Regions from separate parts of the Streptomyces sp. NPDC048257 genome, predicted to be linked through region 2. Evidence: riboswitches for the same ligand, from Rfam matches in the RefSeq annotation. Region 2 holds a riboswitch; each other region holds the start of a gene.
What was found. A riboswitch is a leader RNA that binds a small molecule or an ion and turns the genes downstream of it on or off. The one in region 2 is predicted to bind cyclic di-AMP.
Positions count from the first base shown of each region.

Region 1: it holds a riboswitch for cyclic di-AMP, as region 2 does, so the genes downstream of both, ACGFZK_RS06210 (LysM peptidoglycan-binding domain-containing M23 family metallopeptidase) here and ACGFZK_RS23795 (transglycosylase family protein) in region 2, are expected to answer to the same signal.
Region 3: it holds a riboswitch for cyclic di-AMP, as region 2 does, so the genes downstream of both, ACGFZK_RS29965 (M23 family metallopeptidase) here and ACGFZK_RS23795 (transglycosylase family protein) in region 2, are expected to answer to the same signal.

Region 1 is NZ_JBICZI010000002.1:480,942-484,806, forward strand. Features, by position in the region: gene ACGFZK_RS06200 (aspartate aminotransferase family protein) at 1-1,397, shown strand, start outside; gene ACGFZK_RS06205 (tyrosine-protein phosphatase) at 1,437-2,228, opposite strand; cyclic di-AMP (ydaO/yuaA leader) riboswitch at 2,521-2,717, shown strand; gene ACGFZK_RS06210 (LysM peptidoglycan-binding domain-containing M23 family metallopeptidase) at 2,722-3,684, shown strand; gene ACGFZK_RS06215 (SGNH/GDSL hydrolase family protein) at 3,848-3,865, shown strand, end outside.
Region 2 is NZ_JBICZI010000013.1:67,071-70,935, forward strand. Features, by position in the region: gene ACGFZK_RS23780 (DUF501 domain-containing protein) at 1-33, opposite strand, end outside; gene ACGFZK_RS23785 (septum formation initiator family protein) at 90-578, opposite strand; gene eno (phosphopyruvate hydratase) at 678-1,964, opposite strand; gene ACGFZK_RS23795 (transglycosylase family protein) at 2,250-2,945, opposite strand; cyclic di-AMP (ydaO/yuaA leader) riboswitch at 2,949-3,121, opposite strand; gene ACGFZK_RS23800 (transglycosylase family protein) at 3,398-3,865, opposite strand, start outside.
Region 3 is NZ_JBICZI010000022.1:43,440-47,304, reverse strand. Features, by position in the region: gene ACGFZK_RS29980 (GNAT family N-acetyltransferase) at 1-325, opposite strand, end outside; gene ACGFZK_RS29975 (HPr family phosphocarrier protein) at 520-801, shown strand; gene ACGFZK_RS29970 (GntR family transcriptional regulator) at 1,180-1,857, opposite strand; gene ACGFZK_RS29965 (M23 family metallopeptidase) at 2,055-2,858, opposite strand; cyclic di-AMP (ydaO/yuaA leader) riboswitch at 2,871-3,030, opposite strand; gene ACGFZK_RS29960 (M16 family metallopeptidase) at 3,248-3,865, opposite strand, start outside.

The DNA of each region.
Region 1 (3,865 bases), on a different contig from region 2:
AGGAGGGCGGCCGGGGCAAGGGCTTCGACCTCGGCGCCCTGCTGGCCGAGCGCGGCGCGGAGCGGTACGAGCTGCACGCCCGGCACCTCAACCACCAGTTGCCCCGCATGCTGCACACCATCGGCTTCGACAAGGTCTACGAGCGGGCCGAGGGCGCCCACTTCTGGGACGCCGAGGGCAACGACTACCTGGACATGCTGGCCGGGTTCGGGGTGATGGGCCTGGGCCGGCACCACCCGGTCGTCCGCCGGGCCCTGCACGACGTCCTGGACGCCCAGCTCGCCGACCTCACCCGCTTCGACTGCCAGCCGCTGCCCGGGCTGCTGGCCGAGAAGCTGCTCTCGTACAGCCCGCACCTGGACCGGGTCTTCTTCGGAAACAGCGGCACCGAGGCGGTGGAGACGGCCCTGAAGTTCGCCCGGTACGCCACCGGGCGGCCCAGGATCCTCTACTGCGACCACGCCTTCCACGGGCTGACCGCCGGCTCCCTCTCGGTCAACGGGGAGGGCGGCTTCCGCGACGGCTTCGCACCGCTGCTGCCCGACACGAAGATCACCCTCGGGGACCTGGACGCCCTGGAGCGGGAGCTGAAGCGCGGGGACGTGGCCGCCTTCGTCGTCGAGCCGATCCAGGGCAAGGGGGTCCTCGCCGCCCCGCCCGGATTCCTGCTCGCCGCGCAGGAGATGCTGCACCGGCGGGGCGCGCTGCTGATCGCGGACGAGGTGCAGACCGGCCTCGGACGGACCGGGGACTTCTACGCCTACCAGCACGAGCCGGGCGTGGAGCCGGACCTGGTGTGCGTGGCGAAGGCACTGTCGGGCGGCTACGTGCCGGTCGGCGCGACCCTGGGCAAGGACTGGATCTTCAAGAAGGTCTACTCGTCCATGGACCGGGTGCTCGTGCACTCCGCGAGCTTCGGTTCCAACGCCCAGGCGATGGCGGCGGGACTGGCGGTCCTGTCCGTCATGGAGGACGAGGAGGTCGTGGCGAACGCCCGGGCCATGGGTGACCTGCTGCGCGGGCGCCTCGCCGCGCTGGTGGACGAGTACGAGCTGCTGCACGAGGTGCGGGGGCGCGGGCTGATGATCGGCATCGAGTTCGGCCGGCCGTCCTCGCTGGGCCTGCGCAGCCGGTGGACCATGCTGCAGGCGGCCCGCAAGGGGCTCTTCGCGCAGATGGTCGTGGTGCCGCTGCTCCAGAAGCACCGGATCCTCACCCAGGTCTCCGGGGACCACCTGGAGGTGATCAAGCTGATCCCGCCGCTGATCGTGGACGAGCGGGACGTGGACCGGTTCGTCGGCGCCTTCCGCGAGGTCATGGACGAGGCGCACGGCGGGTCCGGGCTGATCTGGGACTTCGGCAGGACGCTGGTGAAGCAGGCCGTCGCCACGCGCTGACGGCCCGCCGACCCAGTGGGGGAACGGTCCCCCGGGGTGTCAGAGCAGGAGCCGGTCCCGCAGCCGGCCGAGGGTCTCGGGCGTCAGCCCGAGGCCCTGCGCCAGATAGCGGTCCACCCCGCCCCAGATCTCGTCGATGGTGTCGAAGGCGGCCAGCAGGTACTCGGCGCGGGCGTCGAAGAGCGGCGAGAGCAAGTCCATCACCTCGGGGGAGCGGGCGCCCGCCGACTCGTCGCTGCGGCGTACGCGGTAGCGGCGGTGCGGGGCGTTCGACTCCAGGTAGTCCGTCACGATCGCCTCGCGCTCGACGCCCAGCGCGAGCAGGGTGACGGCGATCGACAGACCGGCCCGGTCCTTGCCGGCCGCACAGTGCATGAGGGCGGGGACGCTGTCCTCGGCGAGGGCGTGGACGACCCGGCTGTGCTCGGCGGTGCGGTGCCGGATGATCCCGCGGTACGAGTCCGACATCCGGGCCGCGGCCTTGCCGTCGCCCAGGATCGAACGGAGCTGGACGAGGTCGCCGTCGCGGACCAGCCGCCAGAACTCCCGTCCGTCGGCCGGGTCGGAGAGCGGGATGTTGACGTTCCGGACGCCGGGCAGTTCGACGTCCGGCCCCTCCAGCGCGTGGTCGGCGTTGTTGCGGAAGTCGAAGATGGTGTGGAGCCCGAGCGACACGAGGAACTGTGCATCGCTTTCGGTGGCATGTGCCAGATGTCCGCTTCGGAACAGTCGTCCCGTCATGACCGTTCGGCCATCGGAAGTCGGCAATCCGCCTACATCGCGGAAATTGCGCACCCCGGTCAGCTCCGGCTCCTGTATCTGCTGGGTCAAAGCAACTCCTCCGCCACGTCGTGGGCCCTCTGTCCGAATTACACTGTTTGGCGCCAACTTGCCATATCCGGAGGCGAGATCGGGCACGTCCCCGTGAGCCAGATCATACGGTGACCGTGAGTGCCTGATCGCTAAAGGCGAATGGCCCCGTCGGAGCGGTTGTTGACGGTGCGGAATGGACGGAGGGTGACCGTAATTCCTTCGATCCCTCATACCTGTGATTCCGTCAGGGAATTCGTGGCTTGTTCCGTGTGGCCGCAAGGGATTACCTTCGCGATCGATCCGGGTGGACCGCCAAATCCTGCCGCCTCCCGGAAACCGCACCCGACCTATTCGCGCGGCAGGAGCGGGGGAACCAGGTAAGCCGCTGTCCCGGAGATCTTTTCGCCGGGACGGCTCGGGGTGAAGCCGTTCATGTCCCGTACATGTACGGCCGGACATCTCCAGTCCGAACCCGACAGCTCACCTCGCAGGCGCCGGAGAGGAATTCGTCATGCCTGCAAAGGGTAAGCACCGCCGTCCCAAGTCCCTTTCCCTTTCGCGCGGTTTCGCCGTCGCCGGAACCGGTGGCGCGGCCCTCGCGCTGCCGCTGATCGGTGCCGCCGGCGCCCACGCGGCCGGTGCCCCGGCCGCCGCGACCGCCGTGGCCCCCGCGGTGGCTCCGCAGGTCCCCGTCGCGCTGCAGGCGGCCCCCGTCGCCGCCGTGCAGGCCGCGCCGACCGTCTACACGGTCGTGCCGGGCGACTACCTCTCCAAGATCGCCGCTGAGCGCCACCTGTCCGGCGGCTGGGAGCAGCTGTACGCCGACAACCGCGAGGCCGTCGGCACCGACCCGTCGCTGATCCACCCGGGTCTGGAGCTGACCCTCGGCGCTCCGGGCGAGGCGGCTCCGTCCGGCGCCGCCCCCGAGGCCGACGCCAAGCCGGCCGCGAAGGCCGCGCCCGAGAAGTCCGCCCCGTCCGTCCGCAAGCAGACCGGGAAGGCCGCCCCGGCGCAGCGGGAGTCCGCCCCCCAGGCTCCGGCCGAGGCCCCCGCCGCGCCGCAGTCGGCCGCCGGCTTCGTGGCCCCGGTCAGCGGTGGGATCTCCACCCAGTACAAGGTCGCGGGCGCCATGTGGTCCTCCGGTTACCACACCGGCGTCGACTTCATCGCGAGCTCCGGCACCAGCGTCAGGGCCGTCGGCGCGGGCACCGTGGTCTCCGCCGGCTGGAGCGGCTCGTACGGCAACGAGGTCGTCATCCGGCACGCGGACGGCAAGTACTCCCAGTACGCCCACCTGTCCCAGCTCTCCGTCTCCTCCGGCCAGAGCGTCACCGCCGGCCAGTCCATCGGCCTCTCCGGCTCCACCGGCAACTCGACCGGCCCGCACCTCCACTTCGAGATCCGCACGAGCCCGTCCTACGGCTCCGACCTGGACCCGATCGCCTACCTCCGCTCGAAGGGCGCGAGCCTCTGACGGCACCCGCCGTCGGAGCACCGACCCGCGTGAGGCCGGGACCCGAGGGGGGTCCCGGCCTCATGTGTACTTATTCCTTATCCCCCGCGTGGTAGAGATCACGGTCCGTCAACCCCCTATTACGTTGGCGTAGGTTGCTTGCGGGAGTGAAGGATGGTGTCCCGTGGCAGCGACGACGACG
Region 2 (3,865 bases):
GGTCCGGTCGGTCTGGGGCGGGGGCGTCTGCATGCCTGGAGGAAGTCTCTTCGTTCTCGTGGATGGGTGCTGCGGTACGGCGGTACGGGTCAGTCGCCGGGGCGGTCGGCCTTGTCGACGCCGTCCCAGACGTTGGAGTACCAGGGGCGGTCGGAGCCGGCGTTGCCGGTCCGGTGCGATTCCTGGGGCCGGGCCCCGGGCTCGCTCATGATGTAGCCGATCTCCCCCGGGCGCAGGAAGTGCAGGTGCTTGCGCGCCTGCTGCTCCGCGTAGGCGTCGTCCTGCCAGCGGGCCTTCTCGTCGCGGAGCCGCTCGAGGCGGTCCCGCGCGGCCGCGGCGGCCCGCTGCTGCTCCGCGATCTCCGAGCGCTGGGACACGTACTGGCGCATCGGATACGCGAGGGCGACGACCAGCGTACAGAGGACGAGGACCAGGAGCGCGGCGCGGCCGGTGAGCCGGCTGCGGCGGACCTGGCGCCGCGACTGCGAGCGGTAGACGTGGGCGGCGGTCCGCTCGCCGAGCTGCTTGAGCCTGGTCGCGGTGGAGAAGGTGGAGAACCGATCCCGGTTCCCGGCCATTGGTCCGCCTCCCCTAGGTACGCACTACGCAATACGTCCCCGCACACGGTACGGGACCGAGTGCGGGGACGTACGGAGGCCAGCCCCTCAGGGGGGTGATTAGCCCTTGAAGCGCGGGAAGGCGCTGCGGCCCGCGTACACCGCGGCGTCGTCGAGGATCTCCTCGATGCGCAGCAGCTGGTTGTACTTGGCGACGCGGTCCGAGCGGGCCGGGGCGCCGGTCTTGATCTGGCCGCAGTTCACGGCGACGGCGAGGTCGGCGATGGTGACGTCCTCGGTCTCACCGGAGCGGTGGGACATCATGCACTTGAAGCCGTTGCGCTGGGCCATCTCGACGGCGTCCAGGGTCTCGGTCAGCGAACCGATCTGGTTCACCTTCACGAGCAGGGCGTTCGCCGAGCCCTCCTCGATACCGCGGGCCAGACGCTCCGGGTTGGTGACGAACAGGTCGTCACCGACGATCTGGACCTTGGCGCCGAGGCGGTCGGTGATGACCTTCCAGCCGGCCCAGTCGTCCTCGTACAGCGGGTCCTCGATGGAGACGAGCGGGTACGCGGAGACGAGCTCCTCGTAGTACTCGGTCATCTCGGCGGCCGAGCGGGACTGGCCCTCGAACTCGTACTTGCCGTCCTTGTAGAACTCGGACGCGGCGACGTCGAGCGCGAGCGCGATGTCCTTGCCCGGGGTGTAGCCGGCCTGCTTGATGGCCTCGACGATGAGGTCGAGCGCGGCGCGGTTGGACTCCAGGTTCGGGGCGAAGCCGCCCTCGTCGCCCAGACCGGTGGAGAGGCCCTTGGTGTGCAGGACCTTCTTGAGGGTGTGGTAGACCTCGGCACCCCAGCGCAGCGCCTCGGAGAAGGAATCCGCGCCGATGGGGGCGATCATGAACTCCTGGATGTCGACGTTGGAGTCGGCGTGCGACCCACCGTTGAGGATGTTCATCATCGGAACGGGCAGCAGGTGCGCGTTCGGACCGCCGAGGTAGCGGAAGAGCGGAAGGTCCGAGGCCTCGGACGCGGCGTGCGCGACGGCCAGGGAGACGCCGAGGATGGCGTTGGCGCCGAGCGAGCCCTTGTTGTCGGTGGCGTCCAGGTCGAACATGGCCTGGTCGATCAGCCGCTGCTCGGTGGCGTCGTAGCCGACGAGCTCCGGGCCGATCTGCTCGATGACGGCGAGGACGGCCTTCTCGACACCCTTGCCGAAGTAGCGGTCGGGGTCACCGTCACGGAGCTCGATGGCCTCGAATGCACCGGTGGAGGCGCCGGACGGAACTGCAGCACGGCCGGTGCTGCCATCGTCGAGGCCCACCTCGACCTCGACCGTGGGGTTGCCTCGGGAGTCCAGGATTTCCCGGGCTACGACGACGTCGATGGACGGCACGAGCATCTCCTTCTGGGATGTGACGCTGGGTGTGCGGTGGCGTGTCAGGCCGTGGGATGGCCTTGCCGCTTAGAGCCTAACCGGCTCCGGGCACTCGACCGTCCGACCGCCCGGACCCTGGGACGAAAAAGGGACCGAATACCCCTCTTCCGGGACATAGGTCGCTTGATCATCGGCCTTCGGCGGCCACGAACAGCACCGCCCGGCGCGTGGGGCACGCGCCGGGCGATGGAATCCTGCACACGGTCAGAGGACGTCGCGCGCAGGGTTTTGCGGCTTTTGCCGCAGTGTTCAGCTGAGCTTCAGCTTCTGGCCCGGGAAGATCAGGTCGGCGTCCGAGACGATGTCCTTGTTCAGCTCGAAGAGCTTCTCCCAGCCGCCCTTGACGCCGTTGACCTCGGCGATGGTGCCCAGCGTGTCGCCCGCCTTGACCTCGTACGAGCCGTTGCCGGTCTTCGGCGCGGACGGAGCCTCGGTGCGCTCGGAGCGGGTGACCGGAGCCTCGGCGCGCTTGGTCTCCTTCTTCGGCGCGGCCTTCGGTGCGGCCTTCGTCTCGGTCTTCGGCTTCGGCTGCGGCTTGGTCTCGGTGCCGCCACCGGTGTACGAGGAGTTCGACAGGCCCTTGCCGCAGGACGGCCAGGCACCCTTGCCCTGGCTCTTGAGGACCTTCTCCGCGACGGCTATCTGCTGCGCCTTGGAGGCCTGGTTGGCCTGCGGGGCGTACGACTTGCCGCCGAACCCGGCCCACGTGGAGGACGAGAACTGCAGGCCGCCGTAGTAGCCGTTGCCCGTGTTGATGGCCCAGTTGCCACCGGACTCGCACTGCGCGACCTTGTCCCACTCGGAACCGGTGGCGGCGCTGGCGGTGCCCGCGGCCATCAGGGGGGCGGCCACGGCCACACCGGCGACACCGGCGAGCGTTGCGATGCGGACGGACCGCTGGATGGCAGTACCGCGACGGTGCTTGCCCTTGCCGGAAAGCAGCATGGAGTTTCTCCTCACCGACGCCTACGAGGTGAGCTGTCGGGTTCGGGCGAGTGAGTTGCCCGGCCGTGCGACCTAGCGCACGTCTTAACCCCAAGCCGGTGGCGTGACCGTCTCTCAACGGCCGCTCCCGGCACCTACCTTGGTTCCCCCGCTCCTGCCTTCGGCGCTTGACGCGACGACTGTTCCCCCCGTCCGCCGGCAGGATTCGGCGATGCGGTCGAAGGAGCCCGCGGTGGCGAGCGATTCAGAAGGTAGACAGGTCTCTCCCCGATGTTCAACGAGCGACATCGGGGAGAGAGGGCCCCTACTTGCGTCCCTCCAGGGGGTGTTTGCGCAGGTGAGGCCGGGGTTTGCGGAAGCCCCGGGGCGAGACACGCCAGTTGACCGGAAGAGACGCATGTCTCACTTGCCGAAAAGCGACATTCAACTCTTACCGGATAACTGAACTGTCCCTATTGGACGGTTAGATCCAGGTTCTGGCCGGGCTTGATCAGATCGGCGTCCTCGCCGATGACCTGCTCGTTGGCCTCGTAGAGACCGTTCCAGCCCCCCTTTACGCCCTTGGCAACCGCGATGGTGGCCAGGCTGTCGCCCGCCTGGACCGTGTACGTGGGGCTCGACGGGGCGTCAGAGGGCGCCGCCGGCTCGGCCGCCGGGGCGCCGCGGTGCTTGCCGCTGCCCTCGACGGGAGTGGTGGCCGGGTCCTCCGGGGTCCCGGGGGTCCCCGGGGCCGCGGGGGCCGTCGGGTCGACCGGGGGCAGGCCGGGCGTCGCGGGCGGGGTCGTGGGCGCGGTCGGGTCCACCGGCAGCGTCGGAGCCGTCGGGTCGACGGGGGCCGGCGTGGTGGCCGGGTCGCCCGGCTGGGCCGGCGCCGTCGGGTCGACGGGGGGCGTCGTCGGGATGTCCGGTGCGGGCATGAC
Region 3 (3,865 bases), on a different contig from region 2:
CGGCGGGTGCGGTGGCGGGCCGGCCGTCCGGGCCGATGCGGTCGTAGCGGACGGTGCCGATGAACTCCCCGCCGATGGTCGCGGCGAGGCCGACCCGGTCCACGTAGTCGTGGTGCGTGAAGCGGTGCACGTCGCGGTCGGAGAGCCGGGGGTACGGGGCGAAGAACCGGTAGTACTTCGACTCGTCCGAGACCTGCTCGTAGAAGCTGACGAGCCGGCCCGCGTCCTCGGTGGTGATGGGCCGGATCCGGGCGGTGCCGCCGTCGCGGAGGACGACATCGGCTTCCCAGTGGGCCGGGTACGAGGGGTCCGACTCGATGGTCATGGGCCCACCTTACGGCCGGATCAGGCCGGATCGGGCCGGACGGTGCGCGCGCGGCGCGTAAGGCAATATGGCGCAAATCAGTGCAAGCTGGGGAAGGTCGAACGGCGAAAAATTCAGGCCGAAGGTCGGTCCGAGCATTCCGGGCGTCGTGAGAGACTGGTCTAGACAACCGTAAGAACCTGAAGGGCATCACCATGGCAGAGCGCCGCGTCAACGTCGGTTGGGCCGAGGGCCTGCACGCTCGTCCCGCCTCGATCTTCGTCCGTGCGACGACCGCTTCCGGCGTCCCGGTGACCATCGCGAAGTCCGGCGGCGACCCCGTCAACGCCGCCTCCATGCTGGCGGTTCTGGGCCTGGGCGCCCAGGGCGGCGAGGAGATCGTCCTCGCCTCCGAGGCCGAGGGTGCGGACGTCGCACTGGACCGCCTCGCGAAGCTGGTCGCCGAGGGTCTCGAGGAGCTCCCCGAGACCGTCTGACCCTTCGGGTTCGACCTCCACGCGCGAAGCCGCGGCCCCGGCACCCCCGGGGGCCGCGGCTTCGTCGTTCACGCACGGGGCCGGACGCCGCGGCATCCCCGCCCCAGGGGAAGCGGACCTGAAGGCTGTCCCGCGATCCCGGGCGGGCGCGCGCCGCCGGCTACGGCGCCGCGCGCCGATCCACCCGCGATGACGGGACGGCCCGCAGGGAATCCGGCTCGGCAGAGAAAGGGCCCGGGCCAAAATCCCGGGGGCCGAAATCCCGGGGCCGAAATAAAGCTCCGCAGGAATTCGGCACGGCGAATCGAGCCAGGGCAGAAACCGGCCGGCCGCCGCGCAGCGAATTCGCGTGATTCCATCCTTTGTATACGGCGCCTGTTAATGCCGGCCGCTCGACATGTTTACGGCAGGTTGCGAAGTGCTCACCGCCGGGCGCAGCCGCAGCCGGTGCGCCCCCGCCGCCCGGTCGGCGTGCAGCGCGGTCAGCGACCGCGCCCGTTCGGCGTCGCCGCGCGCCACCGCGTCCACGATCGCGCCGTGCTCCGCCCAGGAGTCCACCGGCCGGACCGGCGCCTCCACCACGTACATCCAGGCGATCTTGTGCCGCATCTGCGTGAGCAACGCGATCAGCCCGGGGCTGCCGGAGGCCTGGGCGAGCGTCTCGTGGAACCAGCCGCCCAGGGACCGCAGATCCTCCCCCTGACCCCGCCTGGCCCGCTCCTGCCCCAGCCTGACCAGCCCGCGCAGCACCTTGAGGTGCGCGTCGGTGCGCCGCCGGGCGGCCCTGGCGGCCGCCAGGGGCTCCAGGAGCATCCGCAGCTCCAGCAGGTCCGCGGCCTCCTGCTCGGTCGGCTCGGCCACGCAGGCTCCGGCATGGCGCCGCGTGGTCACGAACCCCTCGGACTGCAGCGTCCGCAGCGCCTCGCGGACCGGGACGCGCGAGACCCCGTACCGGCGGGCCAGCACCTCCTCGGTCAGCCGGCCGCCGGGCTCGAAGACCCCGGAGACGATGTCGTCGCGGATTGCTGTGCATACCGCGTGCGCAGGAATACGCAAGACCGAACCTCCGCCTATTTCCGACTGCCAGCCTCTTTACGCGCACCAGCGCGCGTACTGCGACTCTATTGCAACACACGATGATTTCCGAGAGCCGCCGGAAATACGAAACATCTGCACAGGGGCGTAACAGCACAACACAAAGACCCCGGCTCGGGGAGCCGGGGTCTTCGGTGAAGCGGTGCGGCGAAGCAGGGTCAGAGGTCGACGCCGTGCGAGCGCAGGTACGCGACCGGGTCGATGTCCGAGCCGTACTGCGAGCCCGTGCGGGCCTCGAAGTGCAGGTGCGGGCCGCTGGAGTTGCCGGTGGAGCCCGACAGGCCGATCTGCTGGCCGGGGGTGACCTGCTGGCCGACGGAGACGTCGAGCGAGGTCATGTGCCCGTACTGGGTGTACGTACCGTCGTTGTGCTTGATCACGACGTTGTTGCCGTACGCGCCACCCCAGCCGGCCTCGACGACGGTGCCGACGCCCACCGCGTGGACCGAGGAGCCGGAGGCGGCGTGGAAGTCGATGCCCGTGTGGCTGCCGGAGGACCACATGCCGCCGCCCGCGTGGTACTGCGTGCTGACGTACGAGCCGTCCACCGGGGCGACGAACGTGTTGAGGCGCTTGCGCTCCTCCTCGCGGGCCGCACGCTCGGCGGCCTCGCGCTCGGCCTTCGCCTTGGCCTCGGCGAGGCGCTTGCCCTCCGCGGCCCGCTGCTTCGCGTCGGCCTCGGCCTGCGCCTTGGCGGCGGCCTTCTCGGCGGCGCGGTGCTGGGCGTCGGCCTGGTCGGCAATGTCGCCGGCGAGGTCCTCGGCGACGACCACGGCGCCCAGGCCGCCGTCCTGGCCGAGGTTGCTGCTGTGGTTGTCCGCGGCGAAGGCCGGGGCGGCGAGGGAGCCGACGACACCCGTGGTGGCGATCGCGGCGATACCGGCGTAACCGGCGGTCTTGCGGCTCAGACGGCTGGAACCACGGTGCTTACCGGAGCCAGCGGGACGACTGCCAAACGCCATGAAGGGTTTGATCCTTTCCTTCCTTCTCGCCTACCGGGTTAGCTGACGGGTTCGGAGCAGGAAGGTCTCCTACGGGCCTCCTCTTGCGAGGGGGTCCGATTCACCCCAGGGACACATGTGGGTCCCCGGCTCCCCAGGCTCGCGCCTGACGGGGACTCGGCGATCGCTGTCCGGTGCCGCGGGTGCGGCGGGCACGACTGACGAACAGCACGGCCGACGCTAGGCGGATCATCAGTCAATCGCCAAACAGACGCGGCTTTTTGTTGCGTACGCCACACCACATAAAAGCAACCTCACCACTAAACGGACAAAAGGGGTTCTGGTGAACAAGTCACCAGAACCCCTTGCCGAAACCTTCGGCCGGCCCTCAAGGGGCCGTCACCCGAGCGTCAGTTGGAGACGACCGTGACCTCGCCGATCCCGAGGGCCCGTACGGGCTCCTCGATCAGCGCCGCGTCGCCCACCAGGACGGTGACCAGCCGGTCCGCCGGGAAGGCCTTCACGACCGCCGAAGTCGCCTCCACCGTGCCGGTTTCCGCCAGCTGGGCGTACAACTGCGCCTGGTAGTCGTCCGGCAGCTCCTGCTCGACCTGGTCGGCCAGGGTGCCCGCGACCGAGGCCGCCGTCTCGAACTTCAGCGGGGCCACGCCCACCAAGTTCTGTACGGCGACATCGCGTTCCGCGTCGGTCAGACCGCCCTCCGCGAGGGTGCGCAGCACCTTCCAGAGGTCCTCCAGCGCCGGTCCGGTGTTCGGGGTGTCCACCGAGCCGCTGATGGCGAGCATCGAGGCGCCCTTGCCGTCCGCGGTGGAGCGCAGCACCTGGCCGAAGGCGCGCACGCCGTAGGTGTACCCCTTCTCCTCGCGCAGCACCTTGTCCAGGCGGGAGGTGAGGGTGCCGCCCAGGCAGTACGTGCCGAGCACCTGGGCCGCCCACAGCCGGTCGTGGCGGTCCGCCCCGATCCGGCCGATCAGCAGCTGCGTCTGGACCGCGCCGGGGCGGTCCAC